One region of the Streptomyces sp. NPDC015532 genome, then DNA from elsewhere that is predicted to be linked to it. Evidence: riboswitches for the same ligand, from Rfam matches in the RefSeq annotation. Region 1 holds a riboswitch; each other region holds the start of a gene.
The links. A riboswitch is a leader RNA that binds a small molecule or an ion and turns the genes downstream of it on or off. The one in region 1 is predicted to bind thiamine pyrophosphate.

Region 1 (6,413 bases):
CTGATCACCCATACCCCTGGCGGGTCCAACGTCGACCACATCTGTCTCACCGTGGAACCTCTGGACTGGGACCAGGTCATCGCGTCGGGATCCTTCACCGTGCTCGAGGGGCCCGTGGAACGCTTCGGCGCGCGGGGAAACGCCACCTCGGTCTACGTCCAGGACCCGGACGGCAACACCGTCGAACTGCGCTGGTACCCGCAGGACGTCACCCCGTGACCCTGCCGAGGGCGGCGGTCCGGGTGTGTGCCCCGGACCGCCGCCCCCTTGGAACAGCTCAGTCGGCCAGCGGCAGGTACACGCGGTTGCCCGCCTCGGCGAACTCCCGGGACTTCTGAAGCATGCCCTCGGAGATCTCCTCGGCGGAGGCGCCGTCGGCCACGTCACCGCCGAACCGCTCGTTGATGCTCTGGCTGATCTTCATCGAGCAGAACTTCGGCCCGCACATGGAACAGAAGTGGGCTGTCTTGGCGGGCTCGGCCGGCAGCGTCTGGTCGTGGAACTCCCGCGCCGTGTCCGGGTCGAGAGCCAGGTTGAACTGGTCCTCCCACCGGAACTCGAAGCGGGCGTCGGAGAGCGCGTCATCCCATTCCTGCGCACCTGGGTGCCCCTTGGCGAGGTCGGCTGCGTGGGCGGCGATCTTGTAGGTGATGACGCCGGTCTTGACGTCGTCACGATCGGGCAGGCCCAAGTGCTCCTTGGGCGTGACGTAGCAGAGCATGGCCGTGCCCCACCAGGCGATCATCGCGGCACCGATGCCGGAAGTGATGTGGTCGTACGCCGGCGCGACGTCCGTCGTCAGCGGACCGAGGGTATAGAACGGAGCTTCATCACAGATCTCCTGCTGAAGGTCGATGTTCTCCTTGATCTTGTGCATCGGGACATGTCCCGGGCCTTCGATCATCGTCTGTACCTGAAAACGCTTCGCGACCCTGTTGAGTTCCCCGAGCGTCCTCAACTCGGCGAATTGCGCCGCGTCGTTGGCGTCCGCGATGGAACCCGGCCGCAGCCCGTCGCCGAGCGAGTAGGTGACGTCGTACGCGGCGAGGATCTCGCAGAGTTCCTCGAAGTTCTCGTACAGGAACGACTCCTTGTGGTGCGCGAGGCACCAGGCGGCCATGATCGAGCCACCGCGCGAGACGATGCCGGTCTTGCGGTTCGCGGTGAGCGGCACGTACGCCAGGCGCACGCCCGCGTGAACCGTCATGTAGTCCACGCCCTGCTCGGCCTGCTCGACGACGGTGTCCTTGTAGATCTCCCAGGTCAGCTCCTCGGCCCGGCCGTCGACCTTCTCCAGCGCCTGATAGAGCGGCACGGTGCCGATGGGGACGGGGGAGTTGCGCAGCACCCATTCACGCGTGGTGTGGATGTTGCGGCCGGTGGACAGGTCCATGACCGTGTCGGCGCCCCAGCGGGTCGCCCAGGTCATCTTCTCGACCTCCTCCTCGATGGAGGAAGTCACAGCGGAATTGCCGATGTTGGCGTTGACCTTCACCAGGAACCGCTTGCCGATGATCATCGGCTCGATCTCCGGATGGTTGATGTTCACGGGCAGCACGGCTCGGCCCGCGGCGATCTCCTCCCGCACGACCTCGGGGGCGACGTTCTCACGGACCGCCACGAACTCCATCTCGGGCGTGATCTCACCGCGCCGCGCGTAGGCGAGCTGGGTCACCGCCTGCCCGGCCCGCCCCCGGCGCGGCTGGCGCGGCCGGCCCGGGAAGACCGCGTCGAGATTGCGCAGCCCTCCGCGCGGGGACGTGTGCTTGATCCCGTCGTCCTCGGGACGGACGGGACGGCCCGCGTACTCCTCGGTGTCACCGCGGGCGATGATCCAGCTCTCACGCAGCGGTGCCAGCCCCCTGCGGACATCGGTGTCGATGGACGGATCGGTGTACGGGCCGGAGGTGTCGTACAACGTCACCGCCTGCCCGTTGGTGAGGTGCACCTGGCGAACCGGCACCCGCAGATCGGGGCGAGTACCCCCGACGTATGCCTTGTGCCAGCCGATCGACTGCCCGTCCTGGCCGTTCGAGGACGGCGGGGAAACCCCGTCCGTCCGGCTGGAGGCAGGCGTGCGTACATCCTTGTCGGTCATGAGACCTACTCCCTACGCCGGCATTACCCGGTAACAGGTTCAGCGGTCGACGCAGCGGCTTCCGATCGCCGATGTTTCATGTGAAACATCGCGAAGACGGAGGTCAGCGCCCTCTCAGCCCGGTGCTCCGAGCTCCCGCGTGTGCAAAGGTGCCCCCACGCTAGCGTCATGTCTGGCGCGGTGAACAGAGGGCCCTTGACGTTCTTGCGATGATCGGGCGGTGACGACGACCCGGCAGCATCCGTTCCCTCCGCCCGAGCCACCGCGCCGTCCCGGCTCCGACGGCGGCCCTGGGCACGGCTCCGGCATCGGTCATGGACACGAGCAAGAGCACGGGCACGGCCACGGACCGGACGGTGATCATCAGGGTTCGGGCGACGGGCACGGGCCGGGTCCCCGCCGCGGGCACGACGAGCCGGTGAGCGCCGGGCACGGACATTCCCACAGCCACGGCCCCGCGGCGCCGGTCTCCAAGCAGCTGCGCAAGGTCATCGCCGCGGTACTGATCCCCTTCGCGGCCGCGGTCGTCGTGGGTCTCGTGGTGCTGTGGCCCGGCGGCGCGCCGGCCCACGAGCGCACCGGTGTCGGGTTCGACCGGCAGACCCAGCAGGCGACCGTCACGAAGATCGACCAGGTGGACTGCAAGTCCGTGAACGCCTCCTCGGGGGCCGCGACGGGCGGCTCCGCCGCCGGGGATTCCTCCGCTCAGTCCGGGAAGGGGGGAGAGTGCAAGAAGGCGACTGTCCGCATCGACACCGGCAAGGACCAGGGCCGCACGTTCACCGAGGTCGTTCAGCCCGATCAATCACGGCAGTTGCACCAGAGCGAGAAGGTCGTCGTCGCGTACGAACCCTCCGCCCCCAAGGACCTCCAGTACTCGGTCACGGACGCGAACCGGAAGCTGCCCCTGACGCTGCTCGCCGTGATCTTCGCGGTGGTCGTCGTGGTGATCGGCCGGATGCGCGGCATCATGGCGCTGGTCGCCCTGGCCATCAGCTTCGTGATCCTGAACTTCTTCATCCTGCCCGCGATCCTGGAGGGCTCGAACCCGCTGCTCGTGGCCGTCGTCGGGTCCAGTGCGATCATGCTCATCGCGCTCTATATGTGTCACGGTCTGTCGGCCCGGACGTCCGTGGCAGTGGTCGGCACCCTGCTCTCACTGGTGCTGATCGGGCTCCTCGGCTCGGTCTTCATCGACTGGGCCGTGCTGACCGGCAACACCGACGACAGCACCGGCCTGATCCACGGTCTGTACCCGTCCATCGACATGAGCGGCCTGCTGCTGGCCGGCGTCATCATCGGTTCGCTCGGCGTTCTGGACGATGTGACGGTGACGCAGACGTCCGCGGTCTGGGAACTGCACGAGGCGAACCCGACGATGGGCTGGCGCGGCCTGTACCGCGCGGGTATCCGTATCGGCCGCGACCACATCGCGTCGGTCGTCAACACGCTCGTCCTGGCCTACGCGGGCGCCGCGCTGCCGCTCCTGCTGCTCTTCTCGATCGCCCAGAGCAGCGTGGGCACCGTCGCCAACAGCGAACTGGTCGCCGAGGAGATCGTGCGCACGCTGGTCGGATCGATCGGTCTCGTCGCGGCGGTCCCCGTGACGACCGCGCTGGCCGCGCTGGTGGTCGCCGCGGACCGCGAAGGCGGCGCGCCCGTCCCCGCGCAGCCCGCGGCCGACAGGACGCCGGCACGGAGCGGTAAGGGACGCCGCCGCAAGCACTGAGCCCTCACGCAGCGACGCGGAAACCATCCTGCACCGGCGCCCCTTGTGAGGAAGCGTTACGCCGCTTCGCGGGCCGCCGACGCTTCAGCCCGCGCTCTGCTCCTCCGTGAGGATGCGGTCGAGCACCGCGTCGAGCGAGGTGTCGAAACCTTCGAGGGAGCGTTCCTGCCCGAGCGGCACGAGCCTGTCCGTCCGGTCGAGAAACGCGACGAGCGGCGCGGCCCCGGACCGGAACAGCGCGTGATCGCCGCCGACCTGAAGCCGGATCAGCACCTCGCCGAGCGCCTCCGGGTCGGACGGGGCGATGTGCACATCGCCGTCACCACAGGGCCCGCCCACCCCGTCGACAAGCAGTTCCCGCCCGAACGCCCAGGTCACGGGGGCGTCGCCGGGCAAGTGGAAGGTCAGCCGCACGGCGTACGGATCACAGGTCTCGTATCGCAGCTCGACAGGAATGCGGAAGGACAGCTCCTCGGACACGAGGAAGCTCATCATGACCTCTGCCTGCACCGACTCACGCATCGCCTACCCCGTCGTTTGCCGTCGACTGGCCAGGATTCGTCCCACCTGACACTGCTGGAAATATTGCTCAACGTGCATGCCGCATTACAAGGAGTGAGTTTTCAGATACTGATAGAGATGGCGAGTGTTCCTAACAGCCTGCCGACCTCGTCCTGCAGTTGCCGTGCCACGGGCAGCAGCCGGTCGCCCTGGTGGGACGGGAGGGAGAAGGCCACGACCGCGGCCGAACTGCCCGCGGTGACGGGGATCGCCGCGCAGACCGTGCCCAGCGCGTACTCCTGCCGCTCGATCACGGGTTCCATCCGGCCCGCCCGTTCGAGGCGCCGCAGCAGCCGGTCCTCGTCACGCACCGTGTACGGCGTGAGCGTCCGCACCGGGTAGCGGTCGAGGTGGTCACGCCGGGACTTGTCGTCCAGCTGAGCCAGCAGACACTGGCCGACCGCGTGGGCGTGCCCGGTCTCGCGGAAGTCGGCCCACTCCTCGACCGCCGGGTTCGCCGGTGTGTCGACGACACACATGACCTCGATCTCACCGTCACGGTAGACCGCGTAGTACACGGGTGCGCCGATCGCGTCGCGCCAGTGCGCGAGAGTGTCTCTCACCGTGCTGCGACGTTTCTGCCGGGCGCCGCTGCTGCTCAGCCGCTCGGCGGCCTCGCCCAGGAAGAACAGCCCTCTGTCACGCCGCAGATAGCCCTCGTGGACCAGGGTGCGCAGCAGGTGGTAGGCGGTCGGCAACGCCAGCCCTGCCTCCCGGGCGAGCTGCTTGGCGGGGGCGCCCTGCTCCCGCGAGGCGACGGCCTCCAGCAGCCGCATCGCGCGCTGGACCGAGCCGATCAGCGTGGTGGTGTGGGAGTCCAGAGGAGCGGCTTCCGGCTCCGCGGGCAGGGCGCGGGCCCGCCGTGCCGTCCCCGTGTCCGGTGGGAGTGGACCGCCAGGCGCCGCCGGTCCGGTGCGCCCTTTCGCCGGCGCGGTGCGCCGGGCGGGTTCCTCCATCGCCGGATTCCGGGACTGCGCCGGCTCCCTGGACGGAGCCGACGGGCCGTGCGAGAGGGGCGGCTCCCCCGGCGAGGTACGCGGCTGGGCCGGCGGAACGCGTGCCGCCGCGGGCGTTCCCGGTCGCCGGAAGGGTGGAGCGACGGATGGTGCGGGTGCGGTGTCAACCGTGGCCAAGGGGCACTCCGAAGAGCGAGGGGGACCGCCCGTGCGGGGAGTCACGGGAGGGGGCTGTGCGCTGCCCGCGGGGTCGGCCCCCGCGTCGAGTTCCGGACTCTAACGGGCCGTCACCGCTCATACCCGGCCTCACCGGAAACTTCCCCCGGCCGAGGGAACCTTGGGTTCCCTTTCCCCTTTCGCCGTTACCTGCCGCCGGCCCTCCCGCGCCTCACCAGTCGCTGCGCGAGGAGGAACCCGACAGGAACTTCCGCACGATGAAGATGAGCCCGCCGACCAGCGCGACGAAGACGAGCAGCTTGAAGAGCAGACCGATGACGAACCCGACGACGCTCGCTATCAGACCGCCGAACACCACGAGGGCGATGACCGGCACCGCGACCCACTTCACCCACCACGGCATACCGCTGAAGATCTCCTGCATCGCCCTGTCCTTACCTCTCCTCGCCCGTGGCCCCGACGCCGGGACACTGATTCCGGGTTCTCTGATGTCTCGCACCCGATGCTAGGCCGGGGAGGGGGCCGTACGGTGGCCTCGCATCCCTTGTCCTCCCCTGACCGTCCCCCTAGGGAACCCTGAGACGCGGGGTCAGCTCTCGGGCGGAGAGAACACCACCAGGACCCGCAGATCCTCCGTGATGTGGTGGAACTTGTGGGCGACCCCGGCGGGCACGTAGACGACGCTGCCCCGGGCCACCTGAGTGGTCTCCAGGCCGACGGTGATCGACGCCCGCCCGCTGACGACGAAGTACACCTCGTCCTGGGCATGCGGTTTCTGCGGATCATGGGAGCCCGCGTCGAGCGCGTACAGCCCGGCGGACATGTTGCGTTCGCGCAGAAACTGCAGGTAGGCACCGTCGTTGGCGGCGCGTTCCGCCTCCAGTTCGTCCAG
Region 2 (6,413 bases), on a different contig from region 1:
GCACGATCGCGGCGACGACCAGCATCATCCCGCGCCGCGGCCGCGTCCCCGGAACCTGCGGCGGCCCGACCGGCGCGGTGGTGAAGGGGCTGCTCTGCTCGAACCGGCTGGTCCGGTCGAGGGCGTTGTCGTCCTCGTTCACGGGCAGCAGGCGGGGGACGGACAGCGAGCGCGGGATCACGCTCGTACGGTCGTCGGCGTTGTCGTGGCCCACGGACAGCGCGCCCGGCGGCACGGCGTCGAGCTGCTCGGCGGTGAGACCGGCCCGGGCTTCGAGGACCTGGCCGAGCAGGGTCACCGCGTCGGCCGGGCGGACCTCGGGATTGCGGGCCGTGGCCGCGGTGACCAGCTCGTCTAGCGGGTACGCCATGCCCGGCACGGCGGCCGACGGAGGCGGCACGTCCTCGTGGAGGTGCTGGTAGAGCACCTGAGCGGCGGAGTCGGCGGTGTGCGGCTTGGCGCCGGTGAGCATTTCGTAGAGGACGACCCCGCAGGCGTAGACGTCGACCCGGGTGTCGGAGGTGCCGTGCTCGATCTGCTCGGGGGCGAGGTACGACACGGTGCCGAGGACGGCGCCCGTCGTACTGGTCACCGTGTCCACGGCGCGGACGAGACCGAAGTCCGCGACCTTGACCCGGCCGTCGTCCCCTATCAGGACGTTCTCCGGCTTCATGTCGCGGTGCACGAACCCGGCGCGGTGGGCCGCGCCGAGGGCGGCGAGCACCGGCTCCAGGATGTCCAGCGCGGCCCGGGGCTGGAGCGCGCCGCGCTCGCGCAGCACGTCGCGCAGGGTGCACCCGGCGATGTACTCCATGGCCAGATAGACGTACGACCCGTCCGCCCCCTGGTCGAAGACCTGCACCACATTGGGGTGCGCCAGCCGTGCCACCGACTTGGCCTCGCGGATGAAGCGCTCGACGAACGAGACGTCCGCGGCCAGCGTCGGGTGCATCACCTTGAGCGCGAGCACGCGGTCCAGACGGGTGTCCAAGGCCCTGTAGACCGTGGCCATCCCGCCGACCGCGATCCGTGCGTCGACGCGATAGCGGCCGTCGAGCACGTGTCCGACAAGCGGGTCCTGAAGGGTCGTATCCACGCAGGTGAGTCTACGAGCCGCCACTGTCACGAGGTCCCGTTCGGCCGATACAGGGGCTCGACTGCAGCCGAGCTGTGACGCACACCGCCCGCCCGAATATCTGTTCGTAGGGCAGATGTCCGATCAGGCCCTGTCTGTCACCGCAAGGCCACAACGCGACAACCCGCACGCCGGACCGGCCAAAAACCGCCGAGGAATCCGACGCCGAATCCGACACCGAGACCGAGGCAGGAACCGGCGCGCGAGCCGCCGCGCATCCGACGAGCGCATCCGGCGGCGCGGGGGCCTCGGTCAGAACGCCGGGCGCTCGGGGTCCAGTGCCGCCCTGCCCTCCACCGGAGAGGACGCCGTGGCGAAGTGCCGCCGGGGGATGCGCCCGGCCCGCCGCGCCAGACGCCCCGCCTCCACCGCGTGCCGCATGGCCTCCGCCATCAGGACCGGCTCCTGGGCCCGGGTCACCGCCGAGGCCAGCATCACCCCCGCGCACCCCAGCTCCATCGCGAGCGCGGCGTCCGACGCCGTGCCCGCTCCCGCGTCCAGGATCACCGGCACGCGCGCGTGCTCGACGATCAGCTCGAAGTTGTGCGGGTTGCGGATCCCGAGCCCGGACCCGATGGGCGAGCCGAGCGGCATGATCGCCGCACAGCCGACGTCCTCCAGCTTCCGCGCCAGCACCGGGTCGTCGTTCGTGTAAGGCAGCACGGTGAAGCCGTCGTCGACCAGCGTCTCCGCCGCGTCGAGCAGCTCGATCGGATCGGGCAGCAGAGTCCGCTCGTCGGCGATGACCTCCAGCTTGACCAGATCGGTCCCCAGCGCCTCGCGCGCCAGACGGGCGGTCAGCACGGCCTCGCCCGCGGTGTAGCAGCCCGCCGTGTTCGGCAGGACACGGATGTTCAGCCGGCCGAGCACCGACAGGACCGAGCCGTGCACCGAGGCGTCCACGCGCCGCATCGCGACCGTCGTCAGCTCCGTGCCGGACGCCACCAGGGAACGCTCCAGCACGTCGAGGCTGGGCGCGCCGCCCGTCCCCATGATCAGCCGGGACGCGTAGGTCGTACCGCCGAGGACGAAGGGGTCGTCTGCCATGGGTCAGCCTCCTTGGACGGCGGTGAGGACTTCGACGCGGTCGCCCTCGGCGAGCGAGGTGGACGGCCACTGCGCGCGCGGGACGACGGTTTCGTTGAGGGCCGCGGCCACCCCGGACGACGACGGCGTGAGGGTCGCGACGAGCGTGTCGAGAGCGGTTCCCTCGGCGATCCGCCGCCGCTCCCCGTTGACGACGATGTTCATACGTGCAGCTCCGTGCGGGCCGTGGCGCCGAAGCGCAGGGGGGTGAACGGGCGGGCTTCGGCGGGGAGTTCACCGGTGGCAAGGGCGTGGGCCAGCACGTCACCGGTCACCGGCGTCAGGAGCACACCGTTGCGGTGGTGTCCGGTGGCCAGCAGCAGCCCGTCCAGCGCGCTCGGACCGAGCAGCGGCGCGTTGTCGGGCGAGCAGGGGCGCAGCCCCGCGCGGGTCTCGGTGAGCGGCAGCTCGGTGATCCCGGGGACCAGCTCGTGGGCGTCGCGCAGCAGTTCGTACACGCCGCCCGCCGTCACCGTGGTGTCCCAGCCCAGCTCCTCGCTGGTCGCGCCCACCACGAGCTCGCCGTTCTCGCGCGGCACCAGGTAGACGTGGCTGCCGCGCACCACGGCCCGCACGGTGCGATGGAGGAAGGGCGCGTACCGCCCCGGCACGGTCAGCCGCAGCACCTGCCCCTTGACCGGGCGCACCGGCGGTACGACGTCGTCGGGGACGCCCGCCAGGCGCCCGCTGAGGCTGCCCCCGGCGAGCACCACCTGACCCGCGCCGAGTCCGGTGCCGTCCGCGGTGAGGACCCCGGCGGCCCGCTCCCGTACGACGCTCAGACGCTCCGCCCAGGTCCGGTGCATGACCACCCCGGCCCGCTCGCACGCCGTGACCAGGGCTGCCGCGAGGCGCCGCGGGTCGATCTGGTGGTCGCCGTCCACCCGCAGACCCCCGCGCACGCCGGGCGCGAGCATGGGCTCCAGCCTGCGGCACTCACGGCCGCTCAGCCACTCCGACTCCAGCCCCGACCGGACCTGCAGCGCGTGCAGTTCGCGCAGATGGGCACGGTCGTCGGCGTCCAGCGCGACGGCCAGCGTGCCGCTCCGCCGGTAGCCGAGGTCCTGGCCGGTGGCCTCGGTGAGCTCGGCGGCGAAGTCCGGATAGCGGCGCGCCGAGGCGAGGTTGAGGCCCAGCAGGGTCTCCTCGCCGAAGTGCAGCTCGGTCACGGCGGCCAGCATCCCGGCCGCGACCTGCGCGGCCCCGCCGCCCGGCTCGGGGTCCACGAGGGCGGTCGTGAACCCGCGCCGCGCGGCCCGCCAGGCCGTCACCAGACCGATGATTCCGCCCCCGACGACGAGGACGTCCGACGAACGTGCAGACGGCATGGGCGTCCAGCCCCTCCCTTCGCCGGCATGACCCGGATCAGGTTCGTACGGTCGGAGGCCGTCCAGCCTCCCTCTCAGCCCGGTGCGTCCGGGCTCCCGCGAGTGCTTTACGTTGGCCACCCTAGCCCGCCCCCGACCGTCTCAGTAAGGGAGCCTCCGCCCATGGCGCGACCGCTCGACGGCCTCTTGCTCGCCCCCGTCGCCGACCAGGCGCCGGGCCAGGTGGGTACCCGCACCCGGTTCACCTACCACGAGGAGGACGGCGTGGTGTGGGCCGACTACACGGGCGGCGACGTCGTCCGCGGACACCTCGTCGGCACCCGCGAGGGCGACCGCCTCGACTTCCGGTACGTACAGCTCGGACGCGACGGGACCACCGCGTCCGGCCACTGCGTGTCCCTCGTCGTGGAACTGCCCGACGGGCGCCTGCGGCTGGAGGAGACCTGGACGTGGGAGTCCCGGCCGGGCACCGGGACGAGCGTGGTGGAGGAACCGCGCGGGACCTGTCGTGTGGACCAGGTCACCGAGCCCGTCCACTGACTGACGAATGGTCAGGTGTCTATGGTGATCAGGTGAGCGATCAGACGCAGGCACAGGCACCGTCGCAGAGGCCCGCGGCACGACGGGTCGTCGTGGCGGGCGCGGGCATGGCCGGGGTGCAGACCGCGGTCGCCCTGCGCGAACAGGGCTTCACCGGCACCGTCACGCTGATCGGCGCGGAGCCGCATCAGCCGTACGACCGGCCGCCGCTGTCCAAGGCCGTCCTGCTCGGCAAGGCCGAGGGCTCCGCCTTCGACGTCGACTTCGAGGCCCTGGACATCGACCTCAGACTGGGCAGCGAGGCGCTCGGCGTGCGCCCCGGCGACCACGAACTGGACACGGACGCGGGGCCCGTCCCGTACGACGTCCTGGTCGTCGCCACCGGCGCCGAACCGATCCGGCTCCCCGGCGCCGAAGGCGTGCCCGGCGTGCATCTGCTGCGCACCCTGGACGACGCCGACCGGCTGCGCCCGGTTCTCGCCCGGCAGCACGACATCGTGGTGGTCGGAGCGGGCTGGATCGGCGCCGAGTTCGCCACGGCCGCGCGTGAGGCCGGCTGCGCGGTCACGGTCGTCGAGGCCGCCGACCGGCCGCTCGCCGAGGCGCTGCCGGCCGAGGTGGCCGCGCCGATGGCCGCCTGGTACGCGGACAGCGGGGCCTCGCTGCGGACCCGCGCGCGCGTGGAGCGCGTCGAGCCCGGCGCGGTCGTCCTGGACGACGGCTCCCGGGTGCCCGCGGACGCCGTCGTGGTCGGGATCGGCGCACGGCCCGCCACGGCCTGGATCGCCGGCTCCGGCATCGAACTCGGCGCCCACCGCGAGATCGTCGCCGACGACCACCTGCGCACCTCCCTGCCGGACGTCTACGCGGTCGGCGACTGCGCCTCCTTCCCGTCCGGACGCTACGAGGAACGCCTCCTCGTCCACCACTGGGACAACGCCCTCCAGGGCCCGCGCACGGTCGCCCTGAACATCGTCGGCGAGACGCCCGCCGCCTACGACCCCGTGCCGTACTTCTGGTCCGAGCAGTTCGGCCGTTTCGTGCAGTACGCCGGCCACCACACGTCCGCCGACACCCTGGTCTGGCGCGGCGCCCCCTCGGGCGCCTCCTGGTCGGTGTGCTGGCTGCGCGAGACACGGCTCGTCGCCCTCCTGGCGGTGGGCCGCCCGAGGGACCTCGCCCAGGGCCGCAAGCTGATCGAGGCGGGCGCCACCATGGATCCGGAGCTGCTCGCGGACGCGTCGAGGCCGCTGAAGGCCGCCGCGACCTGATCCGTCACCCCAGGTCGGACGCCCTCGGCTTCCGACTGTCGGTGCGGGATGGCACGCTTGTCCCGTGACCGAGATTGACGCAAAGATCGATGCTCTCGTCCCCGCCTGGCTCACCCTCCCCGACATCGCCGAACAGTTCGGCGTCGAGGTGACGCGCGTCCGGCAGCTGGTCAAGGACGGCCAGCTGATCGCCGTACGCCGTGGTGAGAACCGTGCGCTGCACGTCCCCGCCGATTTCATCGACGTGGACGAACAGAAGGTCGTCAAGGGCCTGGCCGGCACCCTGACGCTCCTGAGGGACGACGGCTTCTCCGACGAAGAGGCCCTCGAATGGCTCTTCACCCCCGACCCGAGCCTGCCCGGCACCCCCGCGCAGGCTCTGAGCGAGAATCGCGGCACGGAGGTGAAGCGCCGCGCCCAGGCGCTCGCCGTCTGACCTGAACGCGACCGTCCGGCACGGGGAGCGCGACGCCGGGAGCATCCCGGCCGCCGCGCTCCCCGCGCACCGAACAAACGGGGGGAACCACACATGCCCGAGAACGCCGGCCCGACCGTGCGGAGCCGCCTCGCCGACGCCCGCGTCTACCTGTGCACCGACGCCCGCAGGCGTCAGGGCGACCTCGCCGAGTTCCTCGACGCGGTCCTGGCGGGCGGCGTCGACATCGTGCAGCTGCGCGACAAGGGCATGGAGGCGGGGGAGGAGCTGGAGCACCTCCAGGTCTTCGCGGACGCCTGCGCCCGGCACGGCAGACTTCTCGCGGTCAACGACCGTGCGGACGTGGCCCACGCCGCCCGAGCCGACGTCCTGCACCTGGGCCAGGGAGACCTCCCGGTTCCCGCGGCCCGCGCGATCCTCGGCGACGAGGTGCTCATCGGCCGTTCCACGCACTCCGCCTCCGAGGCCGGCGCCGCCGCCGTCCAGGAGGGCGTGGACTACTTCTGCACCGGCCCCTGCTGGCCCACCCCCACGAAGCCCGGCCGCCACGCCCCCGGCCTCGACCTGGTCCGCGGCACGGCGGCCCTCGGCACGGACCGCCCCTGGTTCGCGATCGG
Region 3 (6,413 bases), on a different contig from region 1:
AAGCCACCGTCACGGTGTTCCTCGAGCGCAACGGTGCCGACGACCACCAGGTCGGGTCCGCCCAGAAGGTCACCGGCAGCAAGGACGGTGCCACGATCTCCTTCTCGGAGGACTGGGCGCCCAAGGCCGAGTACCGGATCCACGTCAGCGTCCCGAACATCGTGGACAAGGACATCTCCCCGAACCTGGTGACCAAGGACGAGGCCTGCACGACGAAGTCGGAGTCGCCGTCCCCGTCGACGAGCCCGGAGCCGTCGGAGTCCGCCCCCTCGGACACTCCCTCGGACTCGGCGAGCCCGTCCGACTCGGAGAGCAGCGCGGCTCCGGCCACCCCGGGCGACAACCAGCCGTCCGCGGCCGCCGGTGAGTCCAACCTCGCCGAGACCGGTGCGAACTCCAACACCCCGATGATCGCCGGTATCGCCGGCGCGTTCGTCATCGTCGGTGGCGGAGCGGTCTTCTTCGGCATGCGCCGCCGTGGCGCCTCGAAGGCGAGCTGAACCACCTCCTGAACGACCGTGTGGCCCGTCCCCGTCGAGGGGGCGGGCCACACGGCTGTCCGGACGTGCCGCTCAACCGGCCTGCCACACGGGTCGCTCCGCGGGGGCGGGCGCCCCGAGGACGACGATCTCCGCGGCGTCGAACTGCACCCCGACCACGTCCCCGGGTTCCGGCGCGTCCCGCAGCGCGCACGCCGCCTCCAGCCGGGGCGCGCCCTCCGGCTGGAGCTGTACGGCGACGTGCGTGCCCCGGAAGGTGCGCGCGGCGACCGTGCAGCGCAGCCCGTCCGCCGCGGCCACGAGCCGCACACCGGCGGGCCGTACGAGGAGGGTTCCGGGCCCCTGAGGGGCGCCCTCGGGCACCGGGACCTTGCCCCAGGGGGTGTCGGCGGCACTCGCGCTCACGGTCGCGTCGACCACGTTGTCGAAGCCGAGGAAGCGGGCCACGAAGGCGTCAGCGGGCCGCTGCCAGACCTCCAGCGGCGTACCGGACTGGGCGATCCGCCCGTCGCGCATCACCACGACCCGGTCGGCGAGCGCGAAGGCCTCGCCCTGGTCGTGCGTGACGGCGAGCACCGTCGTCCCCAGCTCGCCGAAGAGCTGGCGGAGTTCGACGACGAGGCGTTCGCGCAGTGAGCGGTCCAGCTGGCCGAGCGGCTCGTCGAGCATCAGCAGCCGGGGACGGGGTGCCAGGGCGCGGGCCAGCGCCACCCGCTGCTGCTCGCCGCCGGAGAGCGAGGCGACGGCGCGGTCCCGGGCTCCGGGCAGACCGACGAGCTCCAGCAACTCCCCCACCCGGGCGGCCTGTCCGCTCCTCGACGTGCCGCGCATCCGCAGCCCGAAGGCCACGTTGCCGCCCACGTCCCGCTGCGGGAAGAGCTGATGGTCCTGGAACATCAGGCCGACGCCCCGCTTGTGCGCGGGGACGCCTCCCTGGTCCTGTCCGTCCAGCACCACACGGCCCGCGTCCAGCGGCTGCAGTCCGGCGACCGTCCGCAGCAGGGTGGACTTTCCGCTGCCGCTCGGCCCGAGCACGCACACGATCTCGTGCTCGGCGACATCGAGGTCGACCGTGTCGAGCACGGGCCGCCCGCCGAAGCGTACGGTCGCGCCTTGGAGGCTCAGCAGCATCTAGAACTCCCCGGTCCGGTCGGTCCGTACCCGCTCCAACAGCAGCAGCGCCACCGCGCACACCACCATCAGGATGGTCGAAAGGGCCATCGCCTGGCCGTAGTTGAGATCTCCGGCACGGCCGAGCAACCGGGCGACGGCGACCGGCAGCGTCGGGTTGTCGGGCCGTGCGATGAAGACGGTCGCCCCGAACTCGCCGAGGGAGACGGCGAAGGCGAAGCCGGCCGCGATCAGCAGGGCCCGGCGCACCATCGGCAGATCGACCTCGCGCCACACCCGCCACGGCGACGCCCCGAGGACGGCCGCGGCCTCCCGCAGCCGCCCGTCCACCGCGCGCAGCACGGGCAGCATCGTCCGTACGACGAAGGGGACGCCCACCAGCGCCTGGGCCAGCGGTACGAGGATCCAGCTCGCGCGCAAATCGAGCGGCGGCTCGTCCAGGGCGATGAGGAACCCGAAGCCCACGGTCACCGCGGAGACGCCGAGCGGCAGCATCAGCAGGGCGTCGAAGCCCCGCATCAGCCGGCCCGCGCGCCGGGTGAGAGCGGCGGCGGCCAGACCGCCGATCAGCACCGCGATGGCGGTGGCGGCGAGCGCGTACTCCAGCGAGTTGCCGACCGCCTCGATCGGGGCGACGAGGAAGACACCTCCGTCGTCGTCGGCCAGGGCCCGGTAGTAGCCGAGTCCCGGTGCGCCGAGGGAGCGCTGGACGAGGACGGCGAGCGGCAGCACGAGCAGGACCGCGATGCTCACCAGCACGCCCGCGAGGAGCGCCCACTGTCCGGCGCCGCGCGGCCGGCGCGCGGTGGTGTCCGGCGCCACCAGCCGCAGGGCGGTCTCCCGCCGGCGTACGGTCGCCGCGTGCACGGCGAGGATCCCGCCGACGGCCACGAACTGGACGATCGTCAGCACCGCCGCCGTCGTGAGGTCGAAGATCTCGGAGGTCTGCCGGTAGATCTCGACCTCGAGGGTGGAGAAGGTGGGGCCGCCGAGGATCTGCACCACGCCGAACGAGGTGAAGGTGAAGAGGAAGACCATGAGGGCGGCGGCGGCCACGGCGGGCCCGAGCGCGGGCAGTGTCACCCTGCGCCAGGCCGCGAGACGCGAGGCCCCGAGCACGCGCGCGGCCTCCTCCTGGCGCGGGTCGAGCTGCGACCAGAGCCCGCCGACGGTCCGTACGACGACGGCGTAGTTGAAGAAGACATGCGCGAGCAGGATCGCCCACACGGTGGTGTCCAGGCGTACGCCCCACAGCTCGTCGAGCAGCCCTCCCCGCCCGACCAGCGCGAGGAACGCCGTGCCGACGACCACGGTCGGCAGCACGAAGGGCACCGTCACCACGGCCCGGAGGATCTGCTTGCCCCGGAAATCGAAGCGCGCGAAGACATACGCGCCGGGGAGCGCGACCAGCAGCGTGAGCGCCGTCGAGGCGAGCGCCTGCCAGGTGGTGAACCACAGCACGTGCCGGATGTCGGACCGGGTCGCCACGTCCCAGATCCGGCCGAGCTCCCAGCCGCCGTCCCCGTGGAGCCCGCGCGAGACGATCGCGGCGACCGGCCAGGCGAAGAACACCGCGAAGAACGCGACGGGCAGGACCATCAGCCCGAACCGCACCGCGGCCCGCCGACGCGCGCCGAGCGCGGCCGCGGGACCGGCGTCGCCGCCCCGGCCGGTCTTGCCGACCCGGCCGGTCCCGCCGACCGGGTCGGTCCCGCCGCCCGGATCGGTCCCGCCGACCTCGCCGGCTACTTCAGTACGAGTGAGGTCCACGACTTGACCCACTGGTCGCGGTCGGCGGCGATCTTCGCGGGCGCCAGGGTCTCGGGATCCTTGGCCTGCGGACCGAACCGGGTGAACTCCGCGGGCACGCGCGCGCCCTCACGGACCGGGTAGACGAACATGTTGAGCGGCATGTCCTCCTGGAACTCCTTGGTGAGCAGGAAGTCCAGGAACGCCTTGCCGCCCTTGGCGTTCTTGGCGTGGCTGAGCAGACCCGCGTACTCCACCTGCCGGAAGCAGGTGCCGTCCGCGACCCCGGTCGGGGCCGTGGCGGGCTTCGGGTCGGCGTAGATGACCTCGGCGGGCGGCGAGGAGGCGTACGAGACGACGAGCGGGCGGTCGGCCTTGGCCTTCTTGCCGCCGGCGGACCCCGAGAACTCCTCGTTGTACGCCTGCTCCCAGCCGTCCACGACCTTCACGCCGTTGGCCTTGAGCTTCGTCCAGTAGCCCTCCCAGCCCTTGTCGCCGTACTGCGCGGCGGACCCGAGCAGGAAGCCGAGGCCGGGCGAGGAGGTGGCGGCGTTCTCGGTGACGAGGAGGTTCTTGTACGCGGGCTTGACCAGGTCGTCGAAGGACCGCGGCGGCGCCAGCTTGTGCTCGCTGAACCAGGCCTTGTCGTAGTTGACGCAGATGTCGCCCGTGTCGACGGGCGTGACCCGGTGCTTGCCCTGGTCGGTCCGGTACTCCGGGAGGACCTGGTCCGCGCCCTTGGCCTCGTACGGCTGGAACAGCCCGTTGTCGAGCGCGCGGGAGAGCAGGGTGTTGTCGACGCCGAAGAAGACGTCGCCCTGGGGGTTGTCCTTGGTCAGGACGGCCTTGTTCACGGCCTGCCCGGCGTCGCCGTCCTTGAGGACGCGGACCTTGTAGCCGGACTGCTTCTCGAAGTCCGCCAGCACGCTCTTCGACACGAGCCACGAGTCGTGGCTGACGAGCGTGACCGTCTTCGCGTCGCCCGAGCCGGACGCGTCGGACGAACCGCACGCGGACAGCACGGGCAGCGCGACGAGACCGAGCCCGAGGGCCGTGGCCGCGAGCCGCCTGCCGCCACTGATGGTGGTGATCACTGATTCCTCCTGGGTGACCAGGAAGAGACGCGGCCCTGCCCGGGACCTCTGACGGTTCCCGGGCAGGGCGCAACAGCTTGAGTAACGACCGAACTTCCTACCCAGAATGACCTGGGCAAGGTTCAGAGGGTCTGCGGTCTGTCCCGCACTCTCAGCGCTGTGGCGCTCCCCTGTCGGAATATGAAGATGTCGGACGGTGAAGATGCCGGACGATGGGATTGTCCGACCATCACGATGCCGGACGACCGCACGGGCCGACTCGGTTCAGACTACCGCTCGGTCGCCGCGAGCTGACCACACGCTCCGTCGATCTCCTGCCCCCGGGTGTCCCGGACGGTGACCGTGACGCCATGGGCCGCGATCGCCTCGACGAACGCCTTCTCGTCCTCGGGCCGCGACGCGGTCCACTTCGAGCCCGGGGTCGGATTCAGCGGGATGAGATTGACATGCACGGGCTTGCCCTTGAGCATGCGCCCGAGCCGGTCCCCACGCCACGCCTGGTCGTTGATGTCGCGGATCAGCGCGTACTCGATGGACAGGCGCCGTCCGGACCGGTCCGCATATCCCCAGCCGGCGTCCAGCACCTCGCGCACCTGCCACCGCGTGTTCACGGGGACGAGGGTGTCGCGCAGCTCGTCGTCCGGGGCGTGCAGGGAGATCGCGAGGCGGCACTTGAAGCCCTCGTCCGCGAACCGGTTGATGGCGGGGACGAGCCCGACCGTCGACACCGTGATCCCGCGCTGCGAGAGCCCGAGGCCGTCCGGTTCGGGGTCGGTCAGGGCCCGGATCGCTCCGACCACCCGCTTGTAGTTGGCGAGCGGCTCGCCCATCCCCATGAAGACGATGTTGCTCAGCCGCGCCGGGCCACCGGGGATCTCGCCGTCACGCAGCGCCCGCATACCGTCGACGATCTGATGCACGATCTCGCCGGTGGACAGGTTCCGGTCGAGACCGGCCTGCCCGGTGGCGCAGAACGGGCAGTTCATCCCGCAGCCCGCCTGCGAGCTGATGCACATGGTCACCCGGTCCGGGTAGCGCATCAGCACGGATTCGACGAGCGTGCCGTCGAAGAGCCGCCACAGCGTCTTGCGGGTGGTGTCCTGGTCGGTCGACAGGTGCCGCACGACGGTCATCAGCTCGGGAAGCAGCGCTTCCTGGAGCTTGCCGCGCGAGGCGGCCGGGATGTCCGTCCACTCGGCGGGGTCGTGCGCGTACCGGGCGAAGTAATGCTGCGAGAGCTGCTTGGCACGAAACGGCTTCTCACCGATCGCGGCAACCGCCTCTTTGCGCTCGGCGGGCGTGAGATCGGCAAGGTGCCGCGGCGGCTTCTGAGCTCCGCGCGGCGCGACAAAGGTGAGTTCTCCGGGCTTAGGCATGGCTGTACCAGTGTCGCAGATCGTTTGGGGCCGCCCAGGTCAGATGAACGAGGGACCCGTCACCCTCCGGTGTCTACTGTCACACCGCCGGTCAACTTTCCACGCCCACAGGCGGCCCGGCGATCGCTGTCCGCGCCACATGTCCTCAAAGATCGATGCGCTCAGTCACCACGTCATCGGCAGGTTCACCATGGCGCAGCACGACGTGCGCCGGCCGAAACGGGAGCGCGCGCGAGCCGGGCTCAATGACCCGGCACAGGGGCGTGATCACCCAAGCGCCGTCCCAGACCCGTCCAGCCGAAGCCTCACCTGGTGATTGTGCTCAGCGTGCTCGATGACCTCACCGCGGATGCGTGCCCCGAGAATGGGCAACCGCATCCCCTCGGGCATGGTCATGATCTCGGCGAGTGCCAGGGCGTTCGGAACTCCGTCGACCCGGATGAAGACGCCGAAGGGCTGACGTCCGATCACCTCTCCCGTGACGGAGGCCCCCAGAGGGAGGAGTGCAAGCGTCGCTGTCCAGACTTCCTCCGGCGACTGCCCCGGCACGTCGGGGCGGCGCC

Region 2: it holds a riboswitch for thiamine pyrophosphate, as region 1 does, so the genes downstream of both, thiO (glycine oxidase ThiO) here and thiC (phosphomethylpyrimidine synthase ThiC) in region 1, are expected to answer to the same signal.
Region 3: it holds a riboswitch for thiamine pyrophosphate, as region 1 does, so the genes downstream of both, ACF07B_RS23080 (thiamine ABC transporter substrate binding subunit) here and thiC (phosphomethylpyrimidine synthase ThiC) in region 1, are expected to answer to the same signal.

The regions. Positions count from the first base shown of each region.
Region 1 is NZ_JBIBSY010000005.1:187,845-194,257, forward strand. Features, by position in the region: gene ACF07B_RS18345 (VOC family protein) at 1-219, shown strand, start outside; gene thiC (phosphomethylpyrimidine synthase ThiC) at 278-2,098, opposite strand; TPP riboswitch at 2,091-2,247, opposite strand; gene ACF07B_RS18355 (YibE/F family protein) at 2,319-3,827, shown strand; gene ACF07B_RS18360 (SsgA family sporulation/cell division regulator) at 3,912-4,349, opposite strand; gene ACF07B_RS18365 (IclR family transcriptional regulator) at 4,451-5,344, opposite strand; gene ACF07B_RS18370 (DUF5326 family protein) at 5,733-5,945, opposite strand; gene ACF07B_RS18375 (cupin domain-containing protein) at 6,111-6,413, opposite strand, start outside.
Region 2 is NZ_JBIBSY010000001.1:1,077,476-1,083,888, forward strand. Features, by position in the region: gene pknB (Stk1 family PASTA domain-containing Ser/Thr kinase) at 1-1,096, opposite strand, end outside; gene ACF07B_RS04560 (thiazole synthase) at 1,388-2,182, opposite strand; gene thiS (sulfur carrier protein ThiS) at 2,186-2,386, opposite strand; gene thiO (glycine oxidase ThiO) at 2,383-3,549, opposite strand; TPP riboswitch at 3,547-3,659, opposite strand; gene ACF07B_RS04575 (hypothetical protein) at 3,712-4,089, shown strand; gene ACF07B_RS04580 (NAD(P)/FAD-dependent oxidoreductase) at 4,122-5,360, shown strand; gene ACF07B_RS04585 (Rv2175c family DNA-binding protein) at 5,425-5,796, shown strand; gene thiE (thiamine phosphate synthase) at 5,890-6,413, shown strand, end outside.
Region 3 is NZ_JBIBSY010000007.1:249,268-255,680, reverse strand. Features, by position in the region: gene ACF07B_RS23095 (LAETG motif-containing sortase-dependent surface protein) at 1-500, shown strand, start outside; gene ACF07B_RS23090 (ABC transporter ATP-binding protein) at 573-1,631, opposite strand; gene ACF07B_RS23085 (ABC transporter permease) at 1,632-3,230, opposite strand; gene ACF07B_RS23080 (thiamine ABC transporter substrate binding subunit) at 3,377-4,474, opposite strand; TPP riboswitch at 4,551-4,656, opposite strand; gene rlmN (23S rRNA (adenine(2503)-C(2))-methyltransferase RlmN) at 4,744-5,850, opposite strand; gene ACF07B_RS23070 (hypothetical protein) at 6,118-6,413, opposite strand, start outside.